DNA from 2 places in the Streptomyces sp. SD31 genome. Region 2 is predicted to be linked to the other one. Evidence: riboswitches for the same ligand, from Rfam matches in the RefSeq annotation. Region 2 holds a riboswitch; the other holds the start of a gene.
The links. Region 2 has a riboswitch for glycine ahead of gcvT (glycine cleavage system aminomethyltransferase GcvT). Riboswitches for the same ligand answer to the same signal wherever they lie in the genome.
Positions count from the first base shown of each region.

Region 1 (14,792 bases), on a different contig from region 2:
GTCCACCGGTGTCGTGGTCGTGCTCGGCATCCGTATCTTCTCGAACGCCGCGGCGATTCGCCGGCACGTGTTCCGGGCGTGAGGCCGATGAGCAAGCACGACGAGAAGCCCGAGAACAGGTTGCGCAAGGAACTGCCCGAAGAGGTGCCGGCTGCCAACGCCTCCGACGCGTCCGAAGCCGTGGACGCCACCGAGGAGCAGGGGAGCGGGCTCACCGGGCGCCAGCGGCTGGCGAAGGGACTGTGGCCGCCGCGCGTGACCCGGGCCCAACTCATCGTCGCCCTGCTGCTGTTCGGCCTCGGCTTCGGCCTGGCCGTCCAGGTCGCCTCCAACAGCGACGGTGACAGTGCCCTGCGAGGCGCACGTCAGGAAGATCTAGTTCGCATCCTCGATGAACTGGACGACCGTACTCAGCGTCTTGAGGACGAGAAGCAAGGTCTCGAGAAGCAGCGCGACGAACTGGAGAACAGTTCGAACCAGGCCGAGGAGGCCCGCAAGCAGACGGTCGAGAAGGAGAGGCAACTCGGCATTCTGGCGGGCACGGTGGCCGCGCAGGGACCCGGCATCACGATGACCATCGACGACACGAAGGGGACGGTCGAGGCGGACATGCTGCTCGACGCGATCCAGGAGTTGCGCGCGGCAGGCGCGGAGGCGATCCAAGTGAACGGCGTGCGCGTTGTCGCGGACACCTATCTGACGGATTCCGGCAACAGCGTGAGCGTCGACGGGAACAAGATCACCGCGCCCTATCGTTTCAAGGTCATCGGCAAACCGCAGGACCTCGAACCAGCGCTCAACATCCCTGGAGGCGTGGTGCAGACTCTCGAGAAGGAGCAGGCCACCGTGACCATCGAGCGATCGGACAAGATCGTCGTGGACGCCTTGCGAGCGGCGAAGCGGCCTGACTACGCTCGGTCGTCCTCCCAGTGAACCGGGGGTGCATGGGGGACATCCGGCGAGGGCATGAGGTTGCGGGGGGTCGGCGCACCGAATGGGTGGTGCGTGGTGGAAACTGTCTGGTGGAGACGGACGTTGTGAGGATGTCCGGGTCGTTCGGAGAGTGCAGTCAGGGTTCGTCCTGCCCCACGGGCGGGTCTGTTTCGGTCAAGGGGAATCGCCCGTGAAGTTGTTTGCGAAGTTGTTCGGCAAGAGCGCGCGAGAGGGCAGGGACAATGCCACCGCTCGTCATCGCGCACAGGGGGACGAGGAAGGCCAGCGCCCGCTGTTCAGGGACCAGGTGCCTGGGCCGGGCGGTGACATTCCCGGTGGTCAGGGCGCGCCGTCAGTTGACCCTGCCCAGTCCGGCGGCATAGGTTTCGGGCAACCGTCAACCTCAAGTACGGGTGGAGGGTTTTCCCCGATGTCGGCCCTGGTGTGTACGAGGTGCGGTAACCGCAACGCGGAGAACAGCCGCTTCTGTTCCAACTGCGGCGCGCCGCTGCGGGCCGGTGCGGCCGCCGAGCGCCCGTCCGAGACGACCTCCACGATCTCCATTTCAGGCCTCGAGGCCTACGACGCCGAGGCCACCGGCCAGACGCAGATCCCGGCGCTGTCTCCCGAGGCTCAGGCGGCCGTCGACGCGCTGCCGCTGGGTTCCGCGCTTCTGGTGGTGCGCCGGGGGCCGAACTCGGGCAGCCGCTTCTTGCTGGACAGCGATCTGACCACGGCTGGGCGGCATCCGCAGAGCGACATCTTCCTGGACGACGTGACGGTTTCGCGTCGGCACGTGGAGTTCCGTCGCAGCCCGGACGGCTCGTTCACGGTGGCCGATGTCGGCAGTCTGAACGGTACGTACGTCAACCGTGAGCGGATCGACCAGGTCGCTCTGAACAACGGCGACGAGGTCCAGATCGGCAAGTACCGTCTGGTGTTCTACGCGAGCCAGCGGGGCTACTGACCCTCCCCCGGAGGCCGTCCGGGGAGACCCAGGGAAGGTCCATGCTGAAATCACCGAGCGGCGGTGCCGGGCACGGCATCGCCGCCACGGACAGTCGGCTGATGAGTATCGGCACGGTGCTGAATGTGCTGCGCGAGGAATTCCCTGACATCACCATCTCCAAGATCCGCTTCCTGGAGTCGGAGGGCCTCGTCGAGCCTCAGCGGACCCCCTCGGGGTATCGCAAGTTCAGCGCGCAGGACGTCGAGCGGCTCGGACACGTACTGCGGATGCAGCGGGACCACTATCTGCCGCTCAGGGTGATCCGTGAGCACCTGGACGCCATGGAGCGCGGGGAGGCCGCGCCGCTGCCGACCGTGGGCCGTCAGCGGGACGGCGAAGCAGTCCTGGAGCCCGCCGAGAGGCGTACCGCGGCCCGGATCGGGCGGGACGAACTGCTCGCCGCCGCCGAGATCGGTGAGCAGGAGCTCGAGGAGTGGGAGTCGTACGGGCTGATTACTCCGCTGCCGGACGGGGCGTACGACGCGGAGGCGGTCACCGTGGCCTCGCTCGTCGCCGAGCTGGGGCGCTTCGGGATCGAGCCGAGGCATCTGCGGGTGATGAAGGGCGCCGCCGACCGTGAGGCCGGGCTCGTGGACCAGGTGGTGGCCCCGCTGAGGCGGCACCGCAATCCGCAGACCAGGGCACACGCCGAGGCGCGTGCGAAGGAGCTCGCGGGGCTCACGGTGAAGCTGCACGCCGCGCTGGTGCAGACCGCTCTCGGGGTACGGCTGCCCTGAGCCGGCCTACCCGAGGAAGGCCGGATCGGCCACCCGTTCTCGGCCCGACTACCCAAACGTCCCGAGCACGGCCTAGGGTTGCTGTGTGAACGAGCTCGATGTCGTAGGTGTCCGGGTCGAAATGCCCTCCAACCAACCGATCGTGCTCCTGCGCGAAGTGGGAGGCGACCGCTACCTCCCCATCTGGATCGGGCCGGGGGAGGCGACGGCGATCGCTTTCGCCCAGCAGGGCATGGCCCCCGCGCGACCGCTGACCCACGACCTGTTCAAGGACGTGCTGGAGGCCGTCGGCCAGGAGCTCACCGAGGTACGCATCACGGACCTGCGTGAGGGCGTCTTCTATGCCGAGCTGGTCTTCGCCAGCGGTGTCGAGGTGAGCGCCCGCCCGTCCGATGCCATAGCGCTGGCCCTGCGCACCGGAACGCCGATCTACGGCAGTGACGGAGTGCTCGACGACGCGGGCATCGCGATCCCGGACGAGCAGGAGGACGAGGTGGAGAAGTTCCGCGAGTTCCTCGATCAGATCTCGCCCGAGGACTTCGGTACCAGCAGTCAGTGAGGCGACGTGGGCGGCGGCCCGGCGGACTCGCGGTCCGTGGTCGTGCGGCCCACAGTCGGTTCCGGCTCAAATGCCGGTATTTGCCAGCGGCGAGCGCGAGCGTCCTACGCACTGCTCCGAGCGCATTCGGCTAGCCTTTCCCCGCGGTGGGGTACGGGAAACCACTCCTAGGGTGATTATCACTCGGCGTGCCGAGTGTGGCGATCGTTGACGCACCCCTGGTGACTGCCTACCGTCGAGAAGGCAGGTCAAGGACGGAGGTCGGCGTGAGAAGCAGCGGCGACGGTACGGCTGGGGGTGCCCCCGGACGCAATTTCGGGGCGAGCGGCCCGTACCCGCTTCAGAGCCCGCTTCAGGGCAGTGCGGCCGATCACGCTACGCAGCGACCGACGGCCGTGCCGAGCAGCGGCGGAGGGGCGGCGTCCATGGAGACCGAGCAGATCGGCTACCGCGGTCCGACGGCGTGTGCGGCCGCCGGCATCACGTACCGGCAACTGGACTACTGGGCGCGCACCGGCCTTGTTGAGCCGAGCGTGCGGCCCGCCTACGGGTCGGGGACCCAGCGGCTCTACAGCTTCCGGGACGTCGTCGTCCTGAAGATCGTCAAGCGGTTCCTCGACACCGGTGTGTCGCTGCAGAACATCCGTACCGCGGTGCAGCATCTGCGGGAGCGGGGCTTTAGTGATCTGGAGCGTATGACGCTGATGAGCGACGGTGCGACGGTGTACGAGTGCACCTCGCCGGACGAGGTCCACGCGCTGCTTCAGGGTGGACAGGGGATCTTCGGGATCGCCGTGGGTGTGGTGTGGCGGGACGTGGAAAGTGCCTTGTCGCAGCTGCACGGGGAGCGCATCGACACCGGGGAGACGCTGGTCGGGCACAATCCGGCCGACGAGCTGGCTCGGCGGCGTAACCGGGCCGGCTGAGCGGTCCTTGTGGCTTGTTCGGCCTTCGCGGAGGTGCCTCGCGGGGGTTGTGGCGGGTGGGGCGAGTTTCCGGCGGGTCGCGGGCCAGGCGGTCGTAGCAGGGCATTGTCAGTGGCGTGAGGCAGCATCGTAGATGTGAGGAACGCGCCTACGATCCTGCATCTCGACATGGATGCCTTCTACGCCTCGGTGGAGCAGGCATCCAAGCCGAGCCTGCGCGGAAAGGCCGTGATCGTGGGCGGGCTCGGGCCGCGGGGAGTCGTGGCCACCGCGTCCTATGAGGCTCGGGTGTTCGGGGTTCACTCGGCGATGCCCATGGCCCAGGCACGCCGACTGGCGCCGAATGCCGCGTATCTCGTGCCGCGCTTCGGGATCTACCGTGACATCAGCGAGCAGGTGATGGCGCTGCTGCGGGAGCTGTCGCCGCTGGTGGAGCCACTGAGCCTGGACGAGGCCTTCGTGGATCTGGAGGCCGGGGGAGCGGCCTGGGACGAGGGATCCGCGCGGCTGGTCGGGGCGAAGCTGCGCGCCGACATACGGGCGGTCACGGGGCTCGCGGGGTCGGTGGGGCTGGCCGCGTCCAAGATGCTGGCGAAGATCGCCTCGGAGCAGGCCAAGCCCGATGGGCTGGTGGTGATCGAGCCCGGGACCGAGCGGGCGTTGCTCGGGCCGATGTCCGTGCGGACGTTGCCGGGGGTGGGGCCGGCGACGGGGGACCATCTGCGGCGTGCCGGGATCCACACGGTCGAGGAGATCGCCGAGGCGGGTGAGGACGAGCTCGTTCGGCTGCTGGGCAAGGCTCATGGGCATGCCCTGTACGCCATGGCGCTGGCGCACGACGAGCGGCCGGTGGTGGCCGAGCGGGAGGCCAAGTCGGTGTCGGTCGAGGACACGTATGACGTGGACATTCACGACCGGGTTCGGGTGGGGCTGGAGGTGCAGCGGCTCGCCGATCGTTGTGTGCGGCGGTTGCGGGGGGCGGGGTTGTCCGGGCGGACCATCGTGCTGAAGGTGCGGCGGTACGACTTCTCCACGTTGACCCGTTCCGAGACGCTGCGTGGGCCCACGGATGATCCGGCGGTGGTGCGGGAGGCTGCGGCGCGGCTGCTGGATTCCGTGGACACGACGGGGGGTGTGCGGCTGCTGGGGGTTGGAGTCAGTGGGTTGGCCGACTACACGCAGGAGGATCTGTTCGCGCAAGCCGCGGGGGAGCTGGTCGAGCACTCCGAGGAGGAGGGCGACGATCATGAGGAGCCTGCGGAGGAACGGCAGGCTGTGCCTGTCGAGCGGCGGTGGCCTGCGGGGCACGATGTGCGGCATGCCGAGTATGGGCATGGGTGGGTGCAGGGGAGCGGGCTTGGGCGGGTGACGGTGCGGTTTGAGACGCCGGAGTCGTCGGAGCCGGGGCGGGTGCGGACGTTTCGGGTTGACGATCCGGGGTTGGAGGCGGCGGATCCGTTGCCGTTGGTGCGGAGGAGACATGGAGGGAGTGGGGGGCGCGGGGACTCCGGGGCTGGTGGGGTTTTAGAGGCGGGGGATGTCGGACTGCCGAAGGGGGATGGTGGGGGCGTGGGGGAGGTGCCTGTGGCGTCTGGATAGGAAGGGCGGGGGTGGAAGGTTGCCGTGCGGTTGCCTGCCCGGCGTGGGGGCGCCACGGGGTCGCCGTGAGGGTGGGGGCGCTTGCCCGCGCCGGCGGTGCCGCTGCGCCCACCCGTGCCGCCACAGCGGCACGACTGCCCGCAGCTGCGTGCGCTGCGCGTGAGGGCGGCGGCGCGACCGTTGCGGCGCCCGCAGCTATGGCTTGATGGGGGCGGTTCGTCCGCGCCGCACGTGCACAAGGGCTGTCCCAGGCTACGCACGGCTCGTTCCGGAGAGGCGCCGGTAGAGCTGCGCTCGCCGGGCGGACCGCAGCTCGCCCCAGCAGCCAATAGCAACGGGCGCGCCTACCGGTCGGCCCGCCCCAGCGTGCGTAGCCGCCGCGTATGCCCCTACAGGACGGCCTGCCACAGCATGGGTAGAGCTTCGCGCAGCTCCGGGAGACACCGCCGCCCTAGCCTGCATAGCAGCGGACGGCGCTCCAGGACGGCCTGGGGCGGCGCGTTCCTGTAAGGGGACGAAGGGGACGCAGCGATGGGCACTCGGGCGGTGCGTCCGGTAAGGGTGGACGCGGGTGGGGCACGCGGGTCCGCCGCGAGCAGACGCCCCACCGACATGAGTGCGGACACCACAGGACGCACCGGGGGCCGTGGGGTAGCTGCGTGGTGTGGTCGTGTGGGGTCAGGCGTGGGGGTGGCTTGTTCTGGGCCCGTTGTCTTCTGGGGTCTCCGTGCCTGCCAAGTTGCCGAAGTCTCGGTCCGGGGGTGGGGAGGGAGGGGTCACGTCGAGGCCGTAGTGGTGGTAGAGCTGGAGTTCCTGTTCGGGGGAGAGATGGCGGCCCACGCCGAAGTCGGGGGCGTCCTTGATCAGGGAGCGGTCGAAGGGGACGTGAAGGGTGCCCTCGACCAGTTCGCTGGGCTCCAGGGGGACGAAGGCGTCCCGGGAGAACAGGCCGGTGCGTATCGCGGCCCATTCCGGCACTCCGGTCGCGTCGTCGAGGTAGACCTCGTCGATGGTGCCGATCTTGGTGCCGTTGCGGTCGAAGGCCTTGCGGCCGATCAGATTGCGCGGATCGATGTCGGTCTGCACGGGCCCTCCACTTGGTCGCAACTCATCCGTAAGCACTACGAAAAGGCACTTTGGTGAGCGCGGCCACTCGAAGGTTCGTGCGTTGACCCCGCTGGTAGGCTTGCTAGCGGCTGCTGACCCCGTGCGGGAGAGTCCTCCGGACACCATCCGGAGGCGCCGAAGGAGCAAATCCTCCCCGGAATCTCTCAGGCTCACGTACCGCACGGACGAGGTCACTCTGGAAAGCAGGGCGGGTGTCGACGGCTCCCGCTCTCACCGACGGTGAAAGCCGGGAGCCCTGTGGCGATCCCGGTGAAGCTCTCAGGTTGAGATGACAGAGGGGGAGGCCGTCCGGGTACCCGTGCCGTGGTGCCCCTCGAAGGTCGTGTCAGACCAGGAGGCCTCCGTAATGACCGCCCATCGCATTCCGCTCTCAGAGCTCGAACAGGGGATCCCTTTCGAGCAGCGTCATATCGGTCCTGACCATGAGGCTCGGGCCAAGATGCTGGCCCACGTCGGGTACGGCTCGCTCGATGAGCTCACCGCCGCCGCGGTGCCCGATGTGATCAAGAATGCCGACTCCCTCGATCTGCCGGGGGCGCGTACCGAGGCCGAGGTGCTCGCCGAGCTGCGGTCGCTCGCCGATCGCAACCAGGTGCTGGACTCGATGATCGGGCTCGGGTACTACGGCACCTTCACGCCGCCGGTCATCCTGCGGAACGTCATGGAGAATCCTGCCTGGTACACGGCCTATACGCCGTACCAGCCGGAGATCTCTCAGGGGCGGCTCGAGGCCCTGCTGAACTTCCAGACCATGGTCGCCGAACTCACCGGGCTGCCGACCTCCGGTGCCTCGCTGCTCGACGAGGGGACGGCGGCGGCGGAGGCCGTGGCCCTGTCCCGGCGCATGGGCAAGAACAAGAAGGGGCTGTTCCTGGTCGACGCGGATGTGCTGCCGCAGACCATCGCCGTGATCGAGACCCGGGCCGAGCCGGCCGGTGTGGAGGTCGTCGTCGCCGACCTCAGTGGCGGTATTCCGGCCGACGTCGCCTCCCGTGAGATCAACGGCGTGCTCCTTCAGTACCCGGGCGCCTCCGGTGTCGTACGGGACATCAAGCCCGTCATCGAGCAGGCACATGAGCTCGGCGCCCTCGTCACCGTCGCCGCCGATCTGCTCGCGCTGACGCTGCTGAAGTCGCCCGGTGAGCTCGGGGCGGACATCGCGGTCGGGACGACGCAGCGGTTCGGTGTGCCGATGGGCTTCGGCGGGCCGCACGCCGGTTACATGGCCGTGCACGAGAAGTTCGCGCGCAGCCTTCCCGGGCGGCTCGTGGGTGTGTCCGTGGACGCGGACGGGAACAAGGCGTACCGGCTGGCCCTGCAGACGCGTGAGCAGCACATCCGGCGGGAGAAGGCCACCAGCAACATCTGTACGGCTCAGGTGCTGCTCGCTGTCATGGCCGGGATGTACGCCGTGTACCACGGGCCCGAGGGGCTGAAGGGCATCGCCCGGCGGACGCACCGGTACGCCTCCATCCTCGCCGCCGGTCTCACGGCGGGTGGGGTCGAGGTCGTGCATGGCTCCTACTTCGACACGCTGACCGTGCGCGTGCCTGCGAAGGCCGCCGAGATCGTCGTCGCCGCCCGGCAGAACGGCGTCAACCTGCACCTCGTCGACGCCGACCACGTGTCCGTCGCCTGCGACGAGACCACCACGAGGGCCCAACTGGGCGCTGTATGGAGGGCGTTCGAGGTCGAGGGGGACATCGAGGCGCTGGACGCGGTGACCGAGGACGCGCTCGCGGGCGGGCTGCTGCGCAGCGACGACTACCTCACGCACCCCGTCTTCCACCAGAACCGCTCCGAGACCGCGATGCTGCGCTACCTGCGCAGGCTCGCCGACCGCGACTACGCGCTGGACCGCGGCATGATCCCGCTCGGGTCCTGCACCATGAAGCTCAACGCCACGACCGAGATGGAGCCGGTCACCTGGCCGGAGTTCGGGCAGCTGCACCCCTTCGCGCCGGCCGAGCAGGCGCAGGGCTATCTGACCCTCATTCGTGAGCTGGAGGAACGTCTCGCCGAGGTCACCGGCTACGACAAGGTGTCGCTGCAGCCCAACGCCGGGTCGCAGGGTGAGCTGGCCGGGCTGCTCGCCGTACGCGGATACCACCGGGCCAACGGGGACGAGCAGCGGACCGTGTGTCTGATTCCGTCCTCCGCCCATGGGACCAATGCCGCCAGCGCCGTCATGGCCGGCATGAAGGTCGTCGTCGTGAAGACCGCCGAGGACGGCGAGATCGACGTCGAGGACCTGCGGGCCAAGATCGAGCAGTACCGGGACGAGCTGTCGGTGCTGATGATCACGTACCCGTCGACGCACGGTGTGTTCGAGGAGCATGTCGCCGACATCTGCGCGCAGGTGCACGAGGCCGGCGGGCAGGTGTACGTCGATGGCGCCAACCTCAACGCCCTGGTGGGGCTTGCCAAGCCGGGGCACTTCGGTGGTGACGTCTCGCACCTGAACCTGCACAAGACCTTCTGCATCCCGCATGGCGGTGGCGGTCCGGGGGTCGGGCCCGTGGGTGTGCGTGCGCACCTGGCGCCGTATCTGCCGAACCACCCGTTGCAGCCCGCGGCCGGCCCGGAGACGGGCGTCGGGCCGATCTCGGCCGCGCCCTGGGGTTCCGCCGGGATCCTGCCGATCTCGTGGGCATACGTCCGGCTCATGGGCGGCGAGGGGCTCAAGCGGGCCACGCAGGTGGCTGTGCTGTCCGCCAACTACATCGCCAAGCGACTGGAGCCGCACTACCCGGTGCTCTACACCGGGCCCGGCGGGCTCGTCGCGCACGAGTGCATCATCGACCTGCGGCCGCTGACCAAGGCGACCGGTGTGAGCGTCGACGACGTGGCCAAGCGGCTCATCGACTACGGCTTCCACGCGCCGACGATGTCGTTCCCGGTGGCCGGGACGCTGATGATCGAGCCGACCGAGTCCGAGGATCTGACCGAACTCGACCGGTTCTGCGAGGCGATGATCGCCATCCGTGCGGAGATCGAGAAGGTCGGAACGGGTGAGTGGCCCGGCGACGACAACCCGCTGCGGAACGCCCCGCACACCGCCGGTGCGCTGGGCGGGGAGTGGGAGCACGCCTACAGCCGTGAGGAGGCCGTGTTCCCGGCCGGGGTCGCGGCCGCTGACAAGTACTGGCCGCCGGTGCGCCGGATCGACCAGGCCTTCGGCGACCGGAACCTCGTGTGCTCCTGCCCGCCGCTGGACGCGTACGAGGGCTGACGTACAGACGCAGGTGAAGGAAGGGCTCCGCCCTGGCGTACCCGGCCGGGCGGAGCCCTTCCGCGTCACGCCGTCGCCAGGGCCACGTCGGTCGCCTTGATGAGCGCGACGACCGGGGCTCCGAGGGAGAGCGCGAGGTCGGTGGCGGCGTCCCTGGTGATGACCGCGGTCAGGGCACCGCCCTCCACGGCGACCTTGATCGACGCCATCGCGCCCCCCGTGGCGATGCCGGTGATCGTGCCGGGCAGCCGGTTGCGGGTGGACAGGCCGTCGACCGGGGCCGTGGCGAGGGAGATCTCCGTCGCTTTCATGAGGGCGTTCACGGCGGTGCCCTCGGCCAGGCCGAGTTCCTCGACGGCCTCCAGGGTGATCGCCGCGGTGAGGTCCTGGCCGCCGGTGAGGCGGAGCTTGACCGTTGCCATGACCTCGCCGGGGGTGATGGCGGTGATCGTGCCGGGGAGTTGGTTGCGGATGCTCAGGGTCATGGAGGACGCCTCGCAAGTGGTGGGGTAGGGGTGTTTGGTATCGATTGAGGCTTTTGGGGCGGTCCCTACCGTAGTGCGGAGGTCAGGAGATCCCCGACGCCTTGAGCACCGCTTGCGTCGTGGCGTCGTCGATCTGATGTCCCAGCCGCTCCAGTACGTCCGCACCCTCGCGCAGCGTCCCTCGTTGGCGTGAGCGGCGTACCCCGGTGTCCACCTCGTGCCACAGCAGCGGGTTGGCGACGAGGATCCGTGGGTCCAGTTCCAGGCGGCGGCCACCCGTGTCGCACAGGGTCAGGTGGGCGGAGATGTCGCCGTACTGCCGTACCGTCACCAGCGCGTCCGTGCGCACCGCCTGCCGTCGTACGAGACCCCGTACCGCCAGCCACCCCGGGCCCGCGGTGACGCGCTGCGGGAGCAGGATCGTGAAGACCACGGCCGTCAGCACCAGCCACAGCAGAGCGCGCGGCGGGGTCAGGGTCTGCGCGTCATAGTCGACCAGCAGAGCCATGCCGAGGAAGGCCAGCGCGCAGCCCATGGCGAAGCGAGCGTCGACACGCCAGTGGCGGTCGCCGGTCGGGGCCGGACGCGGTCTGCTTCCTCCGGACGGCACAGTGCAGACGGTAGGGGCCAGGGCGCCGGAACGGCCGCCGCTTCCCGGTGCTCTGACGCCTTACGGTGCAACCTTGACGCGATTCTGATGTCCGCGGCCGTTTCAGCCGGTGTGCACCCGGGGCCTGCGGTCCCGGTCCGGCTCCGCCTCGCGCAGCACCTCGCGGGTGACCGGGGCGACTTCGCCCTGGCCGAAGAGGAAGAAGCGCAGGAAGTTGGCGAAGGGGTTGCCCTCGGTCCACTCGAAGTAGATGTGCGGGATGCGGCCGGTCGTGTCGCGGACATGCAGGAGCAGTGCGGCCAGGGCGTTGGAGATGGAGGAGGACTCCAGGGTCAGGACGCGGTAGCGGTTGTGCAGGACCTCGCCGCGTACGGTCAGGCCGGACTCGAACTCGGACGGGTCGGTGACCGTCACCTCGACGAAGACGAAGTCCTCCTGGCCGGGGACGTCGTTGTCCGCCCGGATCTGCTCGATCTTGTCGCGGTACTCGGCGGTGTCCCGCCGGTCGGGCTCATTGGCGATGAACCGGATCTTGCGGTTGGCCATGTCCCGGATGAAACGTTCCGCCATGTCGTCGAGCGTCACGTCGGTCACGCGCAGTTCGAAGGCGCGGGCCAGCCGGGACAGGAGCGAGACCAGGATGATGCCGGCGATGAAGCAGGCGCCGATCTTCACGCCGTCGGGGCGCTCGATGACGTTCATGACGGTCGTGTAGAGGAACACCGCCGAGATGACCGCGAAGGCGATGAACCATCCGCGCTGACCGGCCTTGCGGGCCGCGATGGTCACGGCGATCGCGGCGGAGCTGATGAGGACCAGCACGCCCGTGGCGTACGCGCCGCCCTGGGCGTCGACGTCGGCGTCGAAGATCCAGGTGACCAGGAAGGCGATGAGGGTGAAGACGATGACCATCGGGCGCACGGCGCGTGCCCAGTGCGGGGCCATGCCGTATCGGGGCAGATAGCGGGGCATCAGGTTGAGCAGGCCGGCCATGGCGGAGGCGCCGGCGAACCACAGGATGGCGATCGTCGAGACGTCGTAGATCGTGCCGAAGGCGCCGCCGAGGTACTCGTGCGCGAGGAACGCCAGCGCCCGGCCGTTGGCCTGGCCGCCCGACTCGAACTCCTTCTCCGGGATCAGCAGCGTGGTGATGAAGCTCGTCGTGATCAGGAAGCAGCTCATGATCAGGGCGGCGGTGGTGAGCAGCTTCTTCGTGTCCCGGATCCGCCCCGTCGGACGTTCCTCGGTGTCGTCCGGGTCGCCCTTGACGTGCGGCATCACCGCGACGCCGGTCTCGAAGCCGGAGAGGCCGAGGGCGAGCTTGGGGAAGACGATCAGGGCGACGCCGATCATGACGAACACGTTGCCGTGTTCGGCGGTGAGGGCGCTGGACCAGTCGGTGACGACGTGCCCCTCGGTGAGGACGTGGTATAGGCCGACGGCCACGACGACGGCGTTCAGCGCGAGGTAGAGGCCGACCAGGGCGACCGCGACGCCGATCGCCTCCAGGAAGCCCTTGAGGAAGACCGCGCCGAGCAGGGCCACGAGGATGAGGGTGATCAGCATCTGCTGGTCGTGCAGGGCGCTGTTCAGGTGCGGGTTCTCGACCAGGTGCGTCGAGGCGTCGGCCGCCGACAGGGTGATGGTGATCAGGAAGTCGGTGGCGGCGAAGCCGAGCAGGGTCAGGACGAACAGCTTGCCCTTCCAGAAGGTCAGGAGCCGTTCCAGCATCGCGATCGAGCCCTCGCCGTGGGGGCTTTCCTCGGCCACGCGGCGGTAGACCGGCAGGGCGCCGGCCAGGGTGACTATGACCAGGACGACGGTCGCGACAGGAGAGAGCAGGCCGGCGGCGAGCGCGGCGATGCCCGGCTGGTAGCCGAGGGTCGAGAAGTAGTCGACACCGGTGAGGCACATGACGCGGTACCAGGGCTGGCCCTTGTGCTCCGGTTCGGGTTCGGGCCGTTCTGCCTGCCGCCCATGGCCCTTGCCCATGTCGGACAGGCCCTCCAGCATCCAGGCGCGCAGGCGACTGGGCGGGGGGTGTTCGGTGGTGGCCATCTGCGTGCTCCTGATGTGCGGCGTGCGGTTCCGGCCATCACCCGGACGGCGGCACCAGCGTAAGCAGAGAGTGACGCATGGGCCCACGGATCAGGGGGCTGTGGGCGTCAAGCTTCCGTTAAGACTCACCGTGTCGGGGTGGGCCGCACGTCAAGAGTCGAGCTCCGGGGCTGTTCGGGCACGGGGTCGGCCGGGCGGGGGATGCGCGGCTGTCTTGTGACGGCGGACACGCAGCGTCATGGTGCGGGGCTTCTCCGCCCCCGGAGGAGCCCCGCTGCGCCGTAGAGGGCGTGCACGCCCGGCGCCGGAGTGGATGTCGCCCTGACATTGCCGCAGCCGGCGTATGAGTCCCGTCAAAGCCGCGCAGAGCGCCGTAAGGGACGCGTCAATGGCGGTCGATCGCGGCCATCGACGGTGTTTTCTCCAAGCGTCCCTGTCCGACGAACCTCACTCCAGGAGCTCACGATGGCCGATCTGGCCTTCGTCGTCACCACGATCGCGTGCTTCGCGCTGGTGGCTCTCGTCGCCAAGGGGGTGACCAAGCTGTGACCGCCGAGAACATCGTCGGCCTCGTCGTGGCCGTCGCCCTGCTGGGCTATCTCGTCCTCGCCCTGATCTTCCCGGAGAGGTTCTGAGAGCAGCCATGGGTCCCGTACTCGCCGGCGTCCTCCAACTGCTCGCCCTGATCGGCGCGCTGGCCCTCGCTTACCTACCCCTTGGCACCCACATGGCCAGGGTCTACTCCTCCGACAAGCACTGGCGGGTCGAGAAGTGGATCTACAAGGGCATCGGTGCCGACCCGGACACCGAGATGCGCTGGACCGCGTATCTGCGCGGCGTCCTCGCCTTCTCCGTCGTCGGCGTTCTCTTCCTCTACCTGCTGCAGCGGCTCCAGGGCGTCCTGCCGGGTTCGCTCGGCTTCTCGTCCATCGACCCGGACCAGGCGTTCAACACCGCCGTGTCCTTCGTGACCAACACCAACTGGCAGTCGTACTACGGCGAGCAGTCCATGGGCCACGTCGTGCAGACCGCCGGGCTGGCCGTGCAGAACTTCGTCTCCGCGGCCGTCGGTATCGCCGTCGCGGTGGCGCTGGTGCGGGGGTTCGCGCGCTCGCGCACCGGTGAACTGGGTAACTTCTGGGCCGACTTGGTGCGGGGTGTCGTACGCATCCTGGTGCCGCTTGCCGCGGTTGCTGCGGTCGTGCTCGTCGCCTGCGGTGCCATCCAGAACTTCTCCGGCATCCATGAGGTCGGGCAGTTCATGGGCGGCTCGCAGCAGTGGAACGGCGGCGCGGTGGCCTCGCAGGAGGCGATCAAGGAGATCGGCACAAACGGCGGCGGCTACTTCAACGCCAACAGCGCCCACCCTTTGGAGAACCCCACCCCCTTCTCGAACCTCTTCGAGATCTTCCTGATCCTCGTCATCCCGTTCGCGCTCACCCGCACTTTCGGCCTGATGGTCGGCAGCGTGAAGCAGGGCTACGCGATTCTCGCGACCATGGGCACCATCTGGGTC
Region 1 covers NZ_JBQHCX010000017.1:4,850-19,641, forward strand. Annotated here, with positions in the region: gene ACTMVF_RS31380 (small basic family protein) at 1-82, shown strand, start outside; gene ACTMVF_RS31385 (DUF881 domain-containing protein) at 88-933, shown strand; gene ACTMVF_RS31390 (FHA domain-containing protein) at 995-1,900, shown strand; gene ftsR (transcriptional regulator FtsR) at 1,942-2,679, shown strand; gene ACTMVF_RS31400 (bifunctional nuclease family protein) at 2,765-3,238, shown strand; gene ACTMVF_RS31405 (MerR family transcriptional regulator) at 3,505-4,164, shown strand; gene ACTMVF_RS31410 (DNA polymerase IV) at 4,300-5,763, shown strand; gene ACTMVF_RS31415 (PRC-barrel domain-containing protein) at 6,442-6,849, opposite strand; glycine riboswitch at 6,964-7,060, shown strand; gene gcvP (aminomethyl-transferring glycine dehydrogenase) at 7,238-10,123, shown strand; gene ACTMVF_RS31425 (TOBE domain-containing protein) at 10,189-10,608, opposite strand; gene ACTMVF_RS31430 (hypothetical protein) at 10,691-11,143, opposite strand; gene ACTMVF_RS31435 (amino acid transporter) at 11,321-13,276, opposite strand; gene kdpF (K(+)-transporting ATPase subunit F) at 13,822-13,911, shown strand; gene kdpA (potassium-transporting ATPase subunit KdpA) at 13,920-14,792, shown strand, end outside.
Region 1: linked by a shared signal. The riboswitch ahead of gcvP (aminomethyl-transferring glycine dehydrogenase) and the one ahead of gcvT (glycine cleavage system aminomethyltransferase GcvT) in region 2 are both predicted to bind glycine.

Region 2 (14,792 bases):
GTGGGCGCGGCCATACCCGCCACCATCGCGGCCACCCCGGCAAAGCGCCTGGAATCGCCGGTGGCCCGCAACCAGGTGCTCACGATGCGATGGCTGACAACGGCACCCCAAAGCGAGTTCGCGATCTCTTCGGCAGCCGCGTCGGCGACGCTCGCCGCGCTGGCTCTGTTGCCGTCCCCTCGCTTGAGGATGCCGATGAACCGGTCGATGATTTCCAGCGCCACCTCCTCACTGACGTTGGGCTCGTCCGAGAGGCAAGAGCACGCGAGCCCCGCCCGCGCCCTGGCAGTGGTGTCGGAGTCCTCGCCCGGCAGTGGGCGAACGACGGCGAGCAGCACGCTGTCCACGTCGTCGTCGTTGCATGACATCACGCACAGGCGGATGGCCTCACGCCACTGCTCGGCGACGACGATGTCGTCACCGAAGATCGGGGAACTCGCGGGCGACGTCTGGGCGGCGAGTGCGGCGACCCGGTCCGCCAGGGGCTTCCTCCGATCCCTTCCGGGGAACCTCCCTTCCACCAACGCGAGCCCGGCGAGATACTCCTGAAACGTCAAGTGACGGAACTCGAACACGGGCACCAGTCGGCCGCGGTGGCGCACATGTCCCGCTTCGGCGATGATTCCCGTTCTGCCTTCGAGGAGGCGCAGGAAGGCCCGCGCGGAGTGCTGCCGGGCCGCCCGGACCGTCGGGAACTCCCGCCGCATGCGTTCCAGCGTGTCGATGACCTCGTCCTCGCGCAGCTGCTGGACCCCGGCGTCACACATGGAGTAGGCCAGATACTGGAGTTGGGGGAGCGCTTCATAGCGGTCCAGCCGCTCGTCCACGTCACTGCGCCAGTTGAGCAGCACGTCCACCGCTTCCCGGTAGAGATCCGCCCGACGGCTCGGCAGCTTGCCGACCTTCTTCTTCACCAGTGCCATCGTCGTGAGCAGCATCGGGTTCCCGGTGAGGCGCTCGATGCGGTCCGTGCTGTGGATGTCACGTATGAGCTCCTCCGCCGCGATGTCCCGGCGGGCCGGGGACTCGGTCACCGTGCACCAGCGCCGTGCGAAGTCGTCCTTGTCCTCGGGAGTGAGATCGAGCACCGTGACGTGCTCGAACCCCCGGGTGATGCGCAACCCCATCTCCTTGTACCCCACGATCCTGGAGGTGACGATGATGGACGCATCGGGCTGGGCGACATGTATCTGCTCGATCTGCCGGCAGAACCGCGCCCGCAGAGCCGGGTTGGAGATCTCGTCCAGGCCGTCGATCAGCAGCAGCACGCGCCCGTCCCGTAACCCGGTCAGCAGGACGTCCGTAAGGTTCCCGGCCTCCTGCTCGGAGAACCCCGACTTGCGCAGATGGCGGCGGACGATCTCCTCCAGTGGTCCGATGCCCGCCTTCTCGTCCATGTCCCGGCACCTGATGAGCAGCGGCAGCCAGTCGGTGTCGGGCAGGGTTCCCACATCCGGCAGTTGACGCCAGTCCGGGTCCGACCTCAGGCGGAGCAGGTACGCCGTGGCGATCCACCGCAGCATGGTGCTCTTGCCGGCCCCCGGGTCCCCCAGGACCACGAGCCGCTTGGAGGTCCCGAGCCGCTCGCCGATGGAGGAACGAGTGCCGCGCTCGCCGTCGTCGCCGGAGGCCCCGCGGCGGGTTTCGATGCTCCCGAGCTTGTTGTTGAGGTCGTCAGGGTCGATCCCCGGGGGAATTTCGACGCGGACCCGGAGGGAGACGTAGAGGCTGCGGAGCAGCAGTTCCTTGGTGACCAGATCGCGGTCGCCGATGGGAAGGTTGGCGAGGTCCACGATGTCGTACGTCTTGAGGGCGATGTCCCGGTAGCGCTGTTCGAGGTCGTCCCGCCGGCGATGCGGCCCCGTCCCGCCCGTCGGGTAGTACACCGACAACGCCTCGATCAGGTCGGACATCGCCTTTCCCGGATCCTGCCAGTAGGGCGCTGCCTTGCTGTCGAGGGCGAGGAGGTCCAGGAAGGCGTCCTTCTCCATCTTCAGGGCGAAGATCCTGGCGTGGGAGTGTTTCCTGGCGGCGTTGACGAGGCGGTACGCCCATCCGGTCCCGGCGGCCGCCACCGTGCCGCAGATGACGACGGGGCTTCCCTGGGCGATCACCTTCGAGGCTTCCTCGGCCAGTGATTCACCGACGAGGATCGCGCCGTGGTGCACGACACCGTATCCGGCCCGCCGGATGGGTTCGGCGATCTGCTCGGCGAGGCTCTCGTCGCCCTCCGCGTGCGCCAGCAGGACTTGGACCACGCGCATTCCCCCGAGTTGGACGACTTGTACGGCTTCAGGGCTTCGGCGGGTCAGCCGATCGCCTCGGTCAGCGGATGGCCTTGATCAGCTGAGTTACTCCGAGATCCCAGTCCACCGACATATCCGCGTACTTGATGTCGGAGAGGATGGCGGGAGGCGAGCCACCGAACTTCACCGGCAGGATGTGTACGTCGCAGCCCTCGAGCTTGCGGTGCAGGGCGGACATCCACTCCCGTGACGTCCAGGGGCTCATGACGCCGCTCGTCGAGTAGCACAGGACCAGATAGGCGGCGCCCTCCAGCCCGGAGTTCATCCGCTCCACCACGGAATCGCCCAACTGGATGTTCCACTCGTCGAACCAGACATCGTGTCCGGCGGCGGAGATGTCCCGCGCGAGCCGGTCCGCCTGTGCCGCGTCGTCCTTACGGTGACTGATGAAGACGTTCGCCATGTTCGTTCCCATCACCTGGACGCGGCCGAAGGGCGCCTCGGCTCTGCCCGGGCGTCGGTCTTCCCATGCTACTTACCGCTTCGTCCGCACGTGACTCCTTCGCCTCAAGCACCCTGCCGGATATGGCGGTTCACGCGTTCTCGGCCCACTCCCGCAGCGCCGCCTTGCTGGCGAAGTCCGCGACGTTCTTGTCCAGCGGGTCGTCGGTGTACTGGTGGAAGCGCCACTTCGCCTTGATGCGCGGCTTGCCCGCCGCGACATAGTCGGCGATCCAGAGGCCGTCGCCGGCATACGACGTGGTGTCCACGTTGAGCCAATAATTCCGATTGCAGTAGAGGACGACCGGATTGTTCGGCCGCTTCTCCTTCACCTTCCGGATGAAGAGGTCCTTCTCCGCATTGCTCGCATGCGTCCCCTCGCTCGTCGTCTCCCAGTCGACGGCGAGGATGTCGCCCGCTCTCTCAGGGGCCTTGCTGACGAAGTACTCCGCCTGGGCCGAGAGGTTGCCGGGCCAGAGGAAGTGGTAGAAGCCGACGACCAGGCCGGCGTCGCGGGCGCGCTTGGTCTGGGCGGCGAGCTTGGGGTTGATGTAGGAGCGGCCCTCCGTCGCCTTGATGAAGACGAAGGAGATGCCGTCGGTGTTGTAGGTCGACGACTGGTATGCGCTTACGTCGATGCCGCGCAGCATGGGGGGACTCCCTGAAGTGCTGGTGGGGGACAGGGGTTGGATCTGGTGTATGCCCCACCGTGGCACGGCTGACGCGTCCCTTACATGGAACGGTCAACATTCGATGATGTTGACCGCCGGCCCGCCCCGCGCCGTCTCCTGGGCTTCAAGGACCCAGAGGGAGTCGGCGCCCTTGGCGATGCAGGAGACGCCGACGAGCTGGCCGCCATGGGCAACTCCCGCCGTAGACGCGACACACCACGGTTCCGGTACCCGCAGCGGGTACCGGAACCGTGGTCCGCTCATCCGGTCCGTCAGCTGACGGGCCGGAGCTGCCACTGCTGGCAGTTGTTGTTCAGCCAGGACCAGAGGCGTACGTCGGCGCCGTCGCCGGTGCCGCAGTTGGCCACGTCGGCGACCTTGCCGCTGTTCTCGTTCACGATCCGCACGTAGTCACCGGTGGCGGTGTGGATGAGGCGGAACCGCTGGCAGTTGTTGTTCAGCCAGGACCACTGCCGGATGTCGGTGCCGTCGGCGGTCGCGCAGGCGGCGGTGTCCATGGCCTTGCCCGTCCTGACGTTCACCAGCCGGCTGGTGTCGTCGGCGAGGTCCTCGATCCGCCACTTCTGGTTGGTGCTGCCGTTGCAGGTCCACTGGACGATGTTCGTACCGTCGGCGGTGTTGCCGCCCTCGACGTCCAGGCACTTGCCGCTGTTGCGGTTGACCAGGGTGTACGCGGTCGGGGTGGCCGCCGTCTCCCCGGAGGGGCCGGGCAGTGTCGTGCCGAGGGCGACCGGGGTGCCGAAGTTCGGCGTGCCGTCCGCGTTCCAGGTGAACTTCTGCGCGCGGGTGGTGCGGTTGTTGTCGCAGCCGTCCGTCGAGGTGTCGTTGCGGGCGTGGTAGACGATCCAGTTCTCCGTGCCGTCCGGCGAGGTGAAGAAGCCGTTGTGGCCGGGGCCGTGGACGTTGGCCGCGCTGTTCCGCTGGAATACGGGGGTCTGCTTCTTCGTCCAGGAGGAGGCCTGCAGCGGGTCACTGCCGGTCAGTTCCAGTTGGCCCAGCTTGTAGTCGGGGGTCCAGCAGCCGCTGGCGGAGTAGACCAGGAACGTCTTGCCGTTCCGCTGCAGAGCCTCCGGGCCCTCGTTCACCGTGCCGCCCTGGCGCTCCCAGCTCAGGGTGGGCTGCGAGATGGTGCGCAGCGTGCCGCTGACGGTGTAGGGGTTGCTCATCGGGGCGATGACGAGGTTCTGGGTGCCGTTGGTGGTGTTGGCGCTGCCCACCATGTACAGGTTGCTGCCGACCTTCAGAACGCTGGCGTCGATGAGCCAGGGGTCCGAGTCGGTGGGCTTGATCTTGTTCTTGTAGACGTACGGCCCCATGGGGTCGGAGCCCACGCTTTCCAGCACGTGGGAGCGCTGGGTGCCGAGGTAGTCGCTGACGCAGGCGCCACCGACGTAGTACACGTACCACTTGTTGTTGAAGAAGTGCATCTCGGGAGCCCAGAAGTTGCAGCCCCGAGAGGTGTCGGTGTCCTTCCACACCTGCACGCTGGGCGCGGTGGCGAGCCCGGCGAGGGTGGGCGACTTGCGTATGGTCAGCACGTCGGACCAGGACGTGGTGATCAAGTAGTAGTTGCCGTTGTGGAACTCGATCCAGGGATCGGCGCCCTTTTGCGACTTGACCGGATTGGTGAACGGCCGCCCGTCGGCGGCGGAGGCGGGCTGGATGGTGGCGCCCAGCAGCAGGGTGAGTACGGCGATGACCATCGCCGTCCACCTCCCTCTGCGGGGGCGGGCTCCCGCGCGGGTGCGGATCACTGTCGTCGTCCCTTCGTCAGCCGATCCGAAAACCTCCTTGTTCGACATATCGAACTCGGTTCGGAACTTCGGCCAGAAATTACGGCCTCGTCTTCCGGCCGTCAATACTTACGTCACAGTGGCCCCAATGGTTACGCGAAACCCCGGCACTCAGGCCTGTGGCGGGAGGGCCGGCTGCGCGCACTGGCCCGACTGGTGTGTGCCCAACCTCGTGGTGGCCTTGGTCGGTCCTCCGATGACGGAGAGGGCGCCCAACTCGCGTGCGATGTGCTGGAGTTCGCCGACCCCGCTGCGTCCGTCTCGGCGCAGGTAGCGGCCGAGCGCGGACAGGGCGAGGGTCTCGCCGATACGGCTGCGGTGGCGCATCGCGTCAACGACGCTGCGCGCTGCGTTGTACACGGAGACGGTCTCTCCGGGACTTTCCGCCGCGTAAGCAGGAAAGGCCCCGACAGCGCTGAAAGACACGAACGCGCTGTTCAGGGCCTGTTCCCTCAGCACTCGATGATGTTGACCGCCAGCCCGCCCCGAGCCGTCTCCTTGTACTTCACCGACATGTCGGCGCCCGTGTCCTTCATCGTCTTGATGACCTTGTCCAGGGACACCTTGTGCGAGCCGTCCCCGCGCATCGCCATCCGCGCCGCCGTGACCGCCTTCACCGCGGCCATGCCGTTGCGCTCGATGCAGGGGATCTGGACGAGGCCGCCGACCGGGTCGCAGGTCAGGCCGAGGTTGTGTTCCATGCCGATCTCGGCGGCGTTCTCGACCTGTTCCGGGGAGCCGCCGAGCACCTCCGCAAGGGCGCCCGCCGCCATCGAGCAGGCCGAGCCCACCTCGCCCTGGCAGCCGACCTCGGCGCCGGAGATGGACGCGTTCTCCTTGAAGAGCATGCCGATGGCGCCGGCGGCCAGCAGGAAGCGGACGACTCCGTCCTCGTCCGCCCCCGGCACGAAGTTGATGTAGTAGTGGAGGACCGCGGGGATGATCCCGGCCGCGCCGTTGGTCGGGGCCGTCACCACGCGGCCGCCCGCCGCGTTCTCCTCGTTCACGGCCATCGCGTAGAGCGTGATCCACTCCATGGCGAGCGCCTTCGGGTCGCCCTCGGAGCGCAGCTTGCGGGCCGTGTTCGCCGCCCGGCGACGAACCTTCAGGCCGCCCGGCAGGATGCCCTCCCTCGACATCCCCCGTGACACGCACTCCCGCATCACCCGCCATATCTCCAGCAGGCCCGCGCGGATCTCCTCCTCCGTGCGCCAGGCCCGCTCGTTCTCCAGCATCAGCGACGAGATCGACAGGCCCGTCTCCCGCGTCAGGCGCAGCAGTTCGTCGCCCGTGCGGAAGGGGTACTTCAGGACCGTGTCGTCGAGTTTGATGCGGTCCGCGCCGACCGCCTCCTCGTCGACGACGAATCCGCCGCCCACCGAGTAGTAGGTCTTGGACAGGAGCTCCCCACCGGACGCGTCGTACGCCCAGATCGTCATGCCGTTCGCGTGGTAGGGGAGTGCTTTACGGCGGTGCAGGATCAGGTCGTCGTCGAAGGAGAACGGGATGTCGCGCTCGCCGAGCAGACGCAGCAGGCCCGCTTCCTTGATCGCCTCCACCCGCTCGTCCGCCGTCTCCACGTCCACCGTGCGCGGCGAGGCGCCCTCCAGGCCGAGCAGCACCGCCTTGGGGGTGCCGTGACCGTGGCCGGTCGCGCCCAGGGAGCCGTACAGCTCGCATCGTACGGACGCGACGGAGTCCAGCAGGCCTTCGTTGCGCAGGCGGCGGGAGAACATGCGTGCCGCGCGCATCGGGCCGACCGTGTGGGAGCTGGACGGGCCGATGCCGATCGAGAACAGGTCGAAGACCGAGATGGCCACGGGGGGACTCCTCAATACGGGGGTGGTGCCAGGGGGTGGGGTGTCCCGTTCTCCTACGAGTGTGCGGGACACCCCACAAAAAGGAACTACTTGTTCAGACCGGGGTACAGCGGGTGCTTGTCCGCCAGGGCCCTGACTCGGGCCTTGAGGGACTCGGCGTCGTAGGACGGCTTGAGCGTCTCGGCGATGACGTCCGCGACCTCGGCGAAGTCGTCGGCCTCGAAGCCACGGGTGGCGAGGGCGGGCGTGCCGATGCGCAGGCCCGACGTCACCATCGGCGGGCGCGGGTCGTTCGGGACGGCGTTGCGGTTGACCGTGATGCCGACCTCGTGCAGCCGGTCCTCGGCCTGCTGGCCGTCCAGCTCGGACTCGCGCAGGTCGACCAGGATCAGGTGCACGTCGGTGCCGCCGGACAGGACGTTCACGCCGGCCGCACGCGCGTCGTCGGCCGTCAGCCGCTCGGCGAGGATCTTCGCGCCCTCGACCGTACGACGCTGACGCTCCTTGAACTCCTCGCTGGCGGCGACCTTGAAGGAGACCGCCTTGGCCGCGATCACGTGCTCCAGGGGGCCGCCCTGGAAGCCCGGGAAGACGGACGAGTTCAGCTTCTTCGCGAAGTCCTTCTTCGCGAGGATGATGCCGCCGCGCGGGCCGCCCAGCGTCTTGTGGGTGGTGGAGGTGACGACGTCCGCGTACTCGACCGGGTTCGGGTGCAGACCGGCGGCCACCAGGCCCGCGAAGTGCGCCATGTCGACCCACAGGTACGCCTCGACCTCGTCGGCGATCCGGCGGAACTCGGCGAAGTCCAGCTGCCGCGGGTACGCCGACCAGCCCGCGATGATCACCTTCGGCCGGTGCTCCTTGGCGAGCCGCTCGACCTCGGCCATGTCCACCCGACCGGAGTCGTCCACGTGGTACGGGACGACCTTGAACTGCTTGCCGGAGAAGTTCAGCCGCATCCCGTGGGTGAGGTGGCCGCCGTGGGCCAGGTCCAGGCCGAGGATGGTGTCGCCGGGCTGGGCCAGGGCGAACAGGGCGGCCTGGTTGGCGGAGGCGCCGGAGTGGGGCTGGACGTTGGCGTACTCGGCGCCGAACAGCTCCTTGACCCGGTCGATGGCGATCTGCTCGGCGACGTCGACGTGCTCGCAGCCGCCGTAGTAGCGCCGGCCGGGGTAGCCCTCGGCGTACTTGTTGGTGGCGACCGAGCCCTGGGCCTCCATGACCGCGACCGGCGCGAAGTTCTCGGAGGCGATCATCTCCAGGGTGGACTGCTGGCGCTCCAGCTCGGCGTCGAGCGCGGCGGCGACGGCCGGGTCCAGCTCGTGCAGGGGCGTGTTCAGAAGCGACTTGTCAGACATGGGGGATACGGCTCCTCAGCCGGTGGTGTGGGCGTCGTACTCGTCGGCGGAGAGCAGGTCGGCCGGCTCCTCCGTGACGCGTACCTTGAACAGCCAGCCGCCCTCGAAGGGGGCGGAGTTCACCAGCGCCGGGTCGTTCACCACGTCCTCGTTGATCTCGGTGATCTCGCCGGTGACCGGGGAGTACAGGTCCGAGACCGACTTGGTCGACTCCAGCTCGCCGCAGGTGTCACCCGCGGTCACGGTCGAGCCGACCTCGGGGAGCTGGGCGTAGACGACATCGCCGAGCGCGTTGGCCGCGAACTCGGTGATGCCGACCGTCGCGACGCCGTCCTCGGCGGTCGACAGCCACTCGTGCTCCTTGCTGTAGCGCAGCTGCTGGGGGTTGCTCATGGCCTGAATTCTCCTGTACGCGCGGGAGTGGTGAGGGATGGGGGACTGCTGGAAACGTGCGTGAGCAGCGGAAATGTGCGCGGGGTCACGCACGGGCCGCTGTCGGTCTGTACTTCTCGGCCAGTCCGGTGCTTCCGGTTCCCGGCCAGTGTGCTGCTTGCGGCGTTACTTCTGCCGCTTGTAGAACGGCAGCGCCACGACCTCGTACGGCTCGTGGCTGCCGCGGATGTCCACGCCGACCCCGGCCGTGCCCGGCGCCGAGTGCGCCGCGTCGACGTACGCCATCGCGATCGGCTTGCCCAGCGTGGGGGAGGGGGCACCCGAGGTGACCTCGCCGATGACCTCGCCGCCGGCGACGACCGGGTACCCGGCGCGCGGGACGCGACGCCCCTTCGCGACCAGGCCGACCAGGACGCGGGGCGGGTTCGACTCGGCACGGGAGGCCGCTGCGGCCAGCGCCTCGCGCCCGACGAAGTCGCCCTCCTTCTCGAACTTCACCACCCGGCCGAGCCCGGCGTCGAAGGGGGTGAGGGAGGTCGACAGCTCATGGCCGTACAGCGGCATGCCCGCCTCCAGGCGCAGCGTGTCCCGGCAGGACAGCCCGCACGGGACCAGGCCGACGCCCTCGCCCGCATCGGTCAGCGCCCGCCACAGCTCGACGGCGTGTTCCGGCTTCACGAACAGCTCGAAGCCGTCCTCGCCGGTGTAGCCGGTGCGCGCGATGAGGGCGGGCACGCCGGCGACGGTGCCGGGCAGTCCGGCGTAGTACTTCAGGCCGTCGAGGTCGGCGTCGGTGAGGGACTTCAGGATGCCGGGGGACTCCGGGCCCTGGACGGCGATCAGTGCGTAGGCGTCGCGGTCGTCGCGCACCTCGGCGTCGAAGCCGGCCCTCCGCTCGGTCAGCGCGTCCAGCACGACCTGGGCGTTGGAGGCGTTGGCGACGACCATGTACTCGGTCTCGGCGAGCCGGTAGACGATCAGGTCGTCCAGGATGCCGCCGTCGGCCCGGCAGATCATGGTGTAGCGGGCGCGGCCCACGCCGACGGAGGCGATGTTGCCGACGAGGGCGTAGTTCAGCAGCTGAGCCGCCTCGGGCCCCGTCACGGTGATCTCGCCCATGTGGGAGAGGTCGAACAGGCCGGCCCTGGTACGTACGGCGTTGTGCTCGTCGCGCTCGGAACCGTAGCGCAGGGGCATGTCCCAGCCGGCGAAGTCGGTCATCGTCGCGCCGAGCGAGCGATGCAGGGCATCGAGCGCGGTGTGACGGAGTTCTTCTGTACTGCTCATCGGACGGTTGTCTCCCAAGGGATGACGGGCGAGGTCGTTCCTCCCCATCTGTCATCGGAACCTGAGAGGTTCGCCACGACCGCCACAGGGACGATCACGGTTTGCACCTTGGGTGGAGCCACGCATCTCGAAGGAGACAGCGGCCCGCTTTTCAGATGTGCCTCGCCCGCGCGGTAACGGGGCCTGAGAGATTCAAGGGAGGGACTTGCTCCTTCGGCGCCCCGGCGATGCACTGCCAGGGACTCTCCCGCGCGGATTCAAACGGCCGGTATGCAGTTGGCGCGCACATCATTGCATGCCGGGACCGGTCTGCGGCAGGCCACGTCTGTAACCGGCTTGTGGCAGGAAGCGAACAAAAACCGAGAGATCCTCTATTACCTTCTCTTTACGCTCAGTGGGGATGGGTACCCCTGACCCCAGAGGAGGACGATGACGGTGAACCGCACGACGGCGTACGCCACGACCTCGGGCATCGCGCTGCCCAAGCAGCCCGCGGCCCCGGCCGCCGAAGCCCGCGGTACGCGCCTCGCACCCGTGGTCCGCGACCTGCGCGAGCGTTCCGGCCACAGCCCGCACGCCCTGCTCTTCGGCCCCGAGGACCTCGTAGTGATCACCGGCCTGCCCGGCAGCGGCAAGTCGACGCTGATGCGCCGGACCGTGAAGGGCATCGGCATCGACTCCCAGGACACCCGGGACCGCTGGGCCGCCCGCATGCCCCGCTTCCTCCCCTACGCCGTCTACCGCCCCCTGGTCCGCCTGGCGCACTACGCCGGACTGCGCCGAGCCCTGCGCTCCGGCGAGGGCGTCGTCGTACATGACTGCGGTACGCAGGCCTGGGTGCGCGGCTGGCTGGCCCGCGAGGCCCGCCGCCGTGACGGCACCCTGCATCTGCTGTTGCTCGACGTCCCTCCGGGCACCGCCCTGGAGGGCCAGCGCGAGCGCGGCCGGGGCGTCTCCCGCTATGCCTTCCTGCGCCACCGCAGAGCGGCCGCCCGCCTGCTGCGCTCGGTGGAGAAGGGCCATCTGCCCCAGGGCTGCGGCTCGGCGGTGCTGATCGACCGGGAGGCGGCGGACGTCCTGCGCCGGATCGACTTCACGGGCTGAGCGGCCGTAGACCTGCGCGGAGTGGTCACCCGCTAGCCTTTTGAGCCACAGCAGCGGTTCACAGCAGGCGGTTGAGCGTAGATGGACTTCCCAGCGGACCTCCCGGCGGATCTCCCCGCGGACTTTCCGGCACCGGCACACCCCCATCCACACGGCGGGTGGCCCGGCAACGAACTGGAGGAGGTGCTCTCGGCCTCCCTCGGCGTGCCCTCGGCGGGCGGCCGGATCATCGAGGTGCTGGGCCGCAGCTTCGTCTGGGTGCCCCTGCCGGGCGGCGGCGGCCCGCACAGCGGCCCGCTGGACCTGCCCACGGTGGAGATCGGAGGCCAGGCGTACGTCCCGGTCTTCAGCTCCGAGGAACAGTTCCGCCAGGTCGTCGGCTCCCATATGTCGTACGCCGTCGCCCCCGCCGTGGAGTTCGCCCGCGGTCTGCCCCCACAGGTGGGCATCGCCCTGAACCCGGACGGCGTGGTCGGCGTGCCGCTGCCCCCGGCGGCGGTGGCCGATCTGTGCCGGGTGGGCCGCACCCCGCTGGACGGCCTCAACTCCGGCGGCCGCGTCAAGCTCTACGAGCCCGACTGGCAGGACGACCCGATCGACTTCCTCGCGGCGGCGTCGGCCGAGTTCGCCGAAACCGGCGTGGTCGTGACGGCCCGCCGCTGCCTGGCGGCGATCGAGACGGCCGACCCGGTGATGTTCATAGGCGTGGAACTCTCCCACTGGGAGGGCGACCTGCGCGCCGCCCCCATGGACGCCCTCGCCCGAGCCCTGGGCCGGGCCCCGGCCCAGTGGCCGGTCAACCTGGTCCTGTTGGACGTGGCCCACGACCCGGTGATCGACTGGATGCGCCAGAAGGTGCGTCCCTTCTACCAGCGGGACCTTTGAGCGCCCCCTGGACGAAGCGCCCCTGAAAGGGGCGCGGGGCTGTATACATGTGCGGCTCCGCCGCGTGGGCGCGACCCACCACAATGGACCCGCACCCCGCAGACCACACCAAGTCCCGAGCTCTCAACGGCTCTCCCGGCGGAGCGCCTAAGCTGGGCTCATCACTCGGTCGGCCAAACCGACGGAGTCACGACGTTTCCCGAAGGGGCGGTAATGGTGAGCGCGAGCGGCACCACCTCGACCGGTCAGGTCGAGCACATGCTGCGCCAGGTGACGCCCGGGCGCTACGACGCCTACGAGGCCCTCCTGCGCGCGCTCGCGACCCCGTCCACCGGCCAGGTCTGGATGCTGCTGTGGCACGGTCAGGCCGGCTCCCCGGACGCCCAGTACGGAAACATGGAGGTCGACGGCCACGGCTACGCCCCGTGCGTCACCTCCGCCCAGGAGCTGTCGGCCAGCGGCTGGAACCGCTCGTACGAGGTGGTCGACGGAGTCGACGTGGCCCGCACCCTCTACCCGGACCACTACGGTCTCTGGCTGAACCCGCACGCCCCGGGCGGCGGCGTCGGCATCCCGTGGCTCGACCTGCGCCGCATCGCCACCGGCCTGGACCGCCAGCCCGCCGGCCCGCTGCGTCTGTCCGAGCCCGGCATCGAGATCCCGCAGTTCTACGCCCTGCTCGCGCAGAACGCCCACCGCACCCCGGCCGTCCGCTCCCTGCGCCGCGCCTGGGTGCAGCCCGCGCTCGGCGCGCCGTACCTCGCCATCGGGCTCGACGTGTACGACACCAGCCCGCCCGCCGTGGACTCGGTGCGCTCGATGATGCTGCAGTCGATCGGCGCCTGTCCGGACGGGCTGCCGGTGTCGACCGTGGCGATGTCGGACGAGTACGACCCGGTCGCCATGTGGATGCGGGCGAGCGCACGCCCCTTCTACGACCGCGAGGCACACGCCCCCGCCCCCGCGCAGGCGCCGGCCGCCGGCTACGGCTACCCACCGGCACAGGGCCGTTACTGATCATCCGGCGGCTAACCTACTGTTCAGTCCGCAGCCCGGCTGTCGTAGCCGTAAGCGCCCGTCGACTTCGGTTTCGCAGGTAGATCTCCGCGCGTAGATACGATCGGAAGGTCCCGGTCCATCCTCATACGCCCCGACTGGCCCGCGTCCGGCCGTCGCTACCCACTGTTCGGATAACGGAACCCCCCAGACAGCATCACGGTTGCGCATACTTTCCCCGCCAACTCTGGCAACAGATCGCTAAAGCGTTGAAGACTCCCCGCAAGACACGGGCCAGGTCGGTCCTGTGTGCGAGTGGAAGCAACCGCTACAGCGGCAGCCAGGGGGCCGACAACCGTCGGCCGAGAGGGGTCAATCTCACCGTGACGGCACCGATCGAGACAACCGGATCGCAGGCCGGGGCCCAGCCCGAGGCCGTGCTGAAGGGTGTCGAGTCCAAGCAGATCGAGGGCCGGTCTCTCGGGCAGATCGCCTGGACCCGCTTCAAGAAGGACAAGGTGGCCGTCGCCGGAGGCGTCATCGTCATCCTGCTGATCCTGCTGGCGGTGCTCTCCCGACCCATCCAGGCCCTCTTCGGGCTGGACCCGAACGCCCTGAACCAGGACCTGATCGACCCCAACACCTCGCTGCCCAAGGGCGACTTCGGCGGCATGAGCTGGGAGCACCCGCTCGGTGTGGAGCCGAAGTTCGGCCGCGACATCGCCACCCGCATCCTCGAGGGCTCCTGGGTCTCGCTGGTCGTCGCCTTCGGCGCCACGATCCTGTCCAACACGATCGGCGCGGTCCTCGGCGTGGTGGCCGGCTACTACGGCGGCCGGGTCGACACGATCATCAGCCGGATGATGGACACCTTCCTGGCGTTCCCTCTCCTGCTGTTCGCCATCTCCATCTCGGCCACCCTGCAGGGCGGTGCCTTCGGGCTGCAGGGCCTGCCGCTGCACATCACTGTGCTGATCTTCGTCATCGGCTTCTTCAACTGGCCCTATCTGGGCCGTATCGTGCGCGGCCAGACGCTGGCCCTGCGCGAGCGGGAGTTCGTCGACGCCTCGCGGGGGATGGGGGCCAAGGGGCCCTACATCCTCTTCCGGGAGCTGCTGCCGAACCTCGTCGGCCCGATCATCGTCTACTCGACGCTGCTCATCCCGACCAACATCCTCTTCGAGGCGTCCCTGAGCTTCCTCGGCGTCGGCATCCAGCCCCCGCAGGCGTCCTGGGGCGGCATGATCAGCCAGGCGGTTCCCTATTACCAGGTCGACCCGCAGTACATGATCGTGCCCGGTCTGGCCATCTTCGTGACCGTCCTGGCGTTCAACCTGCTCGGCGACGGTCTCCGTGACGCTCTCGACCCGCGCAGCCGCTGACCCGCGGCCGCGGTGCGAGTCCAACAGATTTCCGACAATGGAGGGGAAGCGGACCATCATGCGAAGGTCAACGCTGGCCGCAGTGGCGGCTATCGGCAGTGCGAGCCTGCTGCTCTCGGCATGCAGCAAGGCCGATGACGGCAGTGAGAACGGAAACAAGTCGGCTGGGGCCAACGCAGCGACCAAGGGTGTCGTCAACGCCTCCACCCAGAAGGGGGGCACGGTCACGTACGAGTACTCGGACGTGCCGGACTCCTTCGACCCGGGCAACACGTACTACGCGTACATGTACAACCTCAGCCGGCTCTACGCCCGCCCGCTGATGACCTTCAAGC
Region 2 covers NZ_JBQHCX010000024.1:36,150-50,941, forward strand. Annotated here, with positions in the region: gene ACTMVF_RS38700 (HEAT repeat domain-containing protein) at 1-2,264, opposite strand, end outside; gene ACTMVF_RS38705 (toll/interleukin-1 receptor domain-containing protein) at 2,326-2,709, opposite strand; gene ACTMVF_RS38710 (glycoside hydrolase family 25 protein) at 2,840-3,397, opposite strand; gene ACTMVF_RS38715 (family 43 glycosylhydrolase) at 3,691-5,142, opposite strand; gene ACTMVF_RS38720 (hypothetical protein) at 5,344-5,592, opposite strand; gene ACTMVF_RS38725 (L-serine ammonia-lyase) at 5,685-7,052, opposite strand; gene glyA (serine hydroxymethyltransferase) at 7,139-8,410, opposite strand; gene gcvH (glycine cleavage system protein GcvH) at 8,426-8,803, opposite strand; gene gcvT (glycine cleavage system aminomethyltransferase GcvT) at 8,969-10,090, opposite strand; glycine riboswitch at 10,129-10,251, opposite strand; glycine riboswitch at 10,252-10,350, opposite strand; gene ACTMVF_RS38745 (AAA family ATPase) at 10,520-11,194, shown strand; gene ACTMVF_RS38750 (enhanced serine sensitivity protein SseB) at 11,276-12,079, shown strand; gene ACTMVF_RS38755 (enhanced serine sensitivity protein SseB C-terminal domain-containing protein) at 12,296-13,096, shown strand; gene ACTMVF_RS38760 (ABC transporter permease) at 13,459-14,457, shown strand; gene ACTMVF_RS38765 (ABC transporter substrate-binding protein) at 14,516-14,792, shown strand, end outside.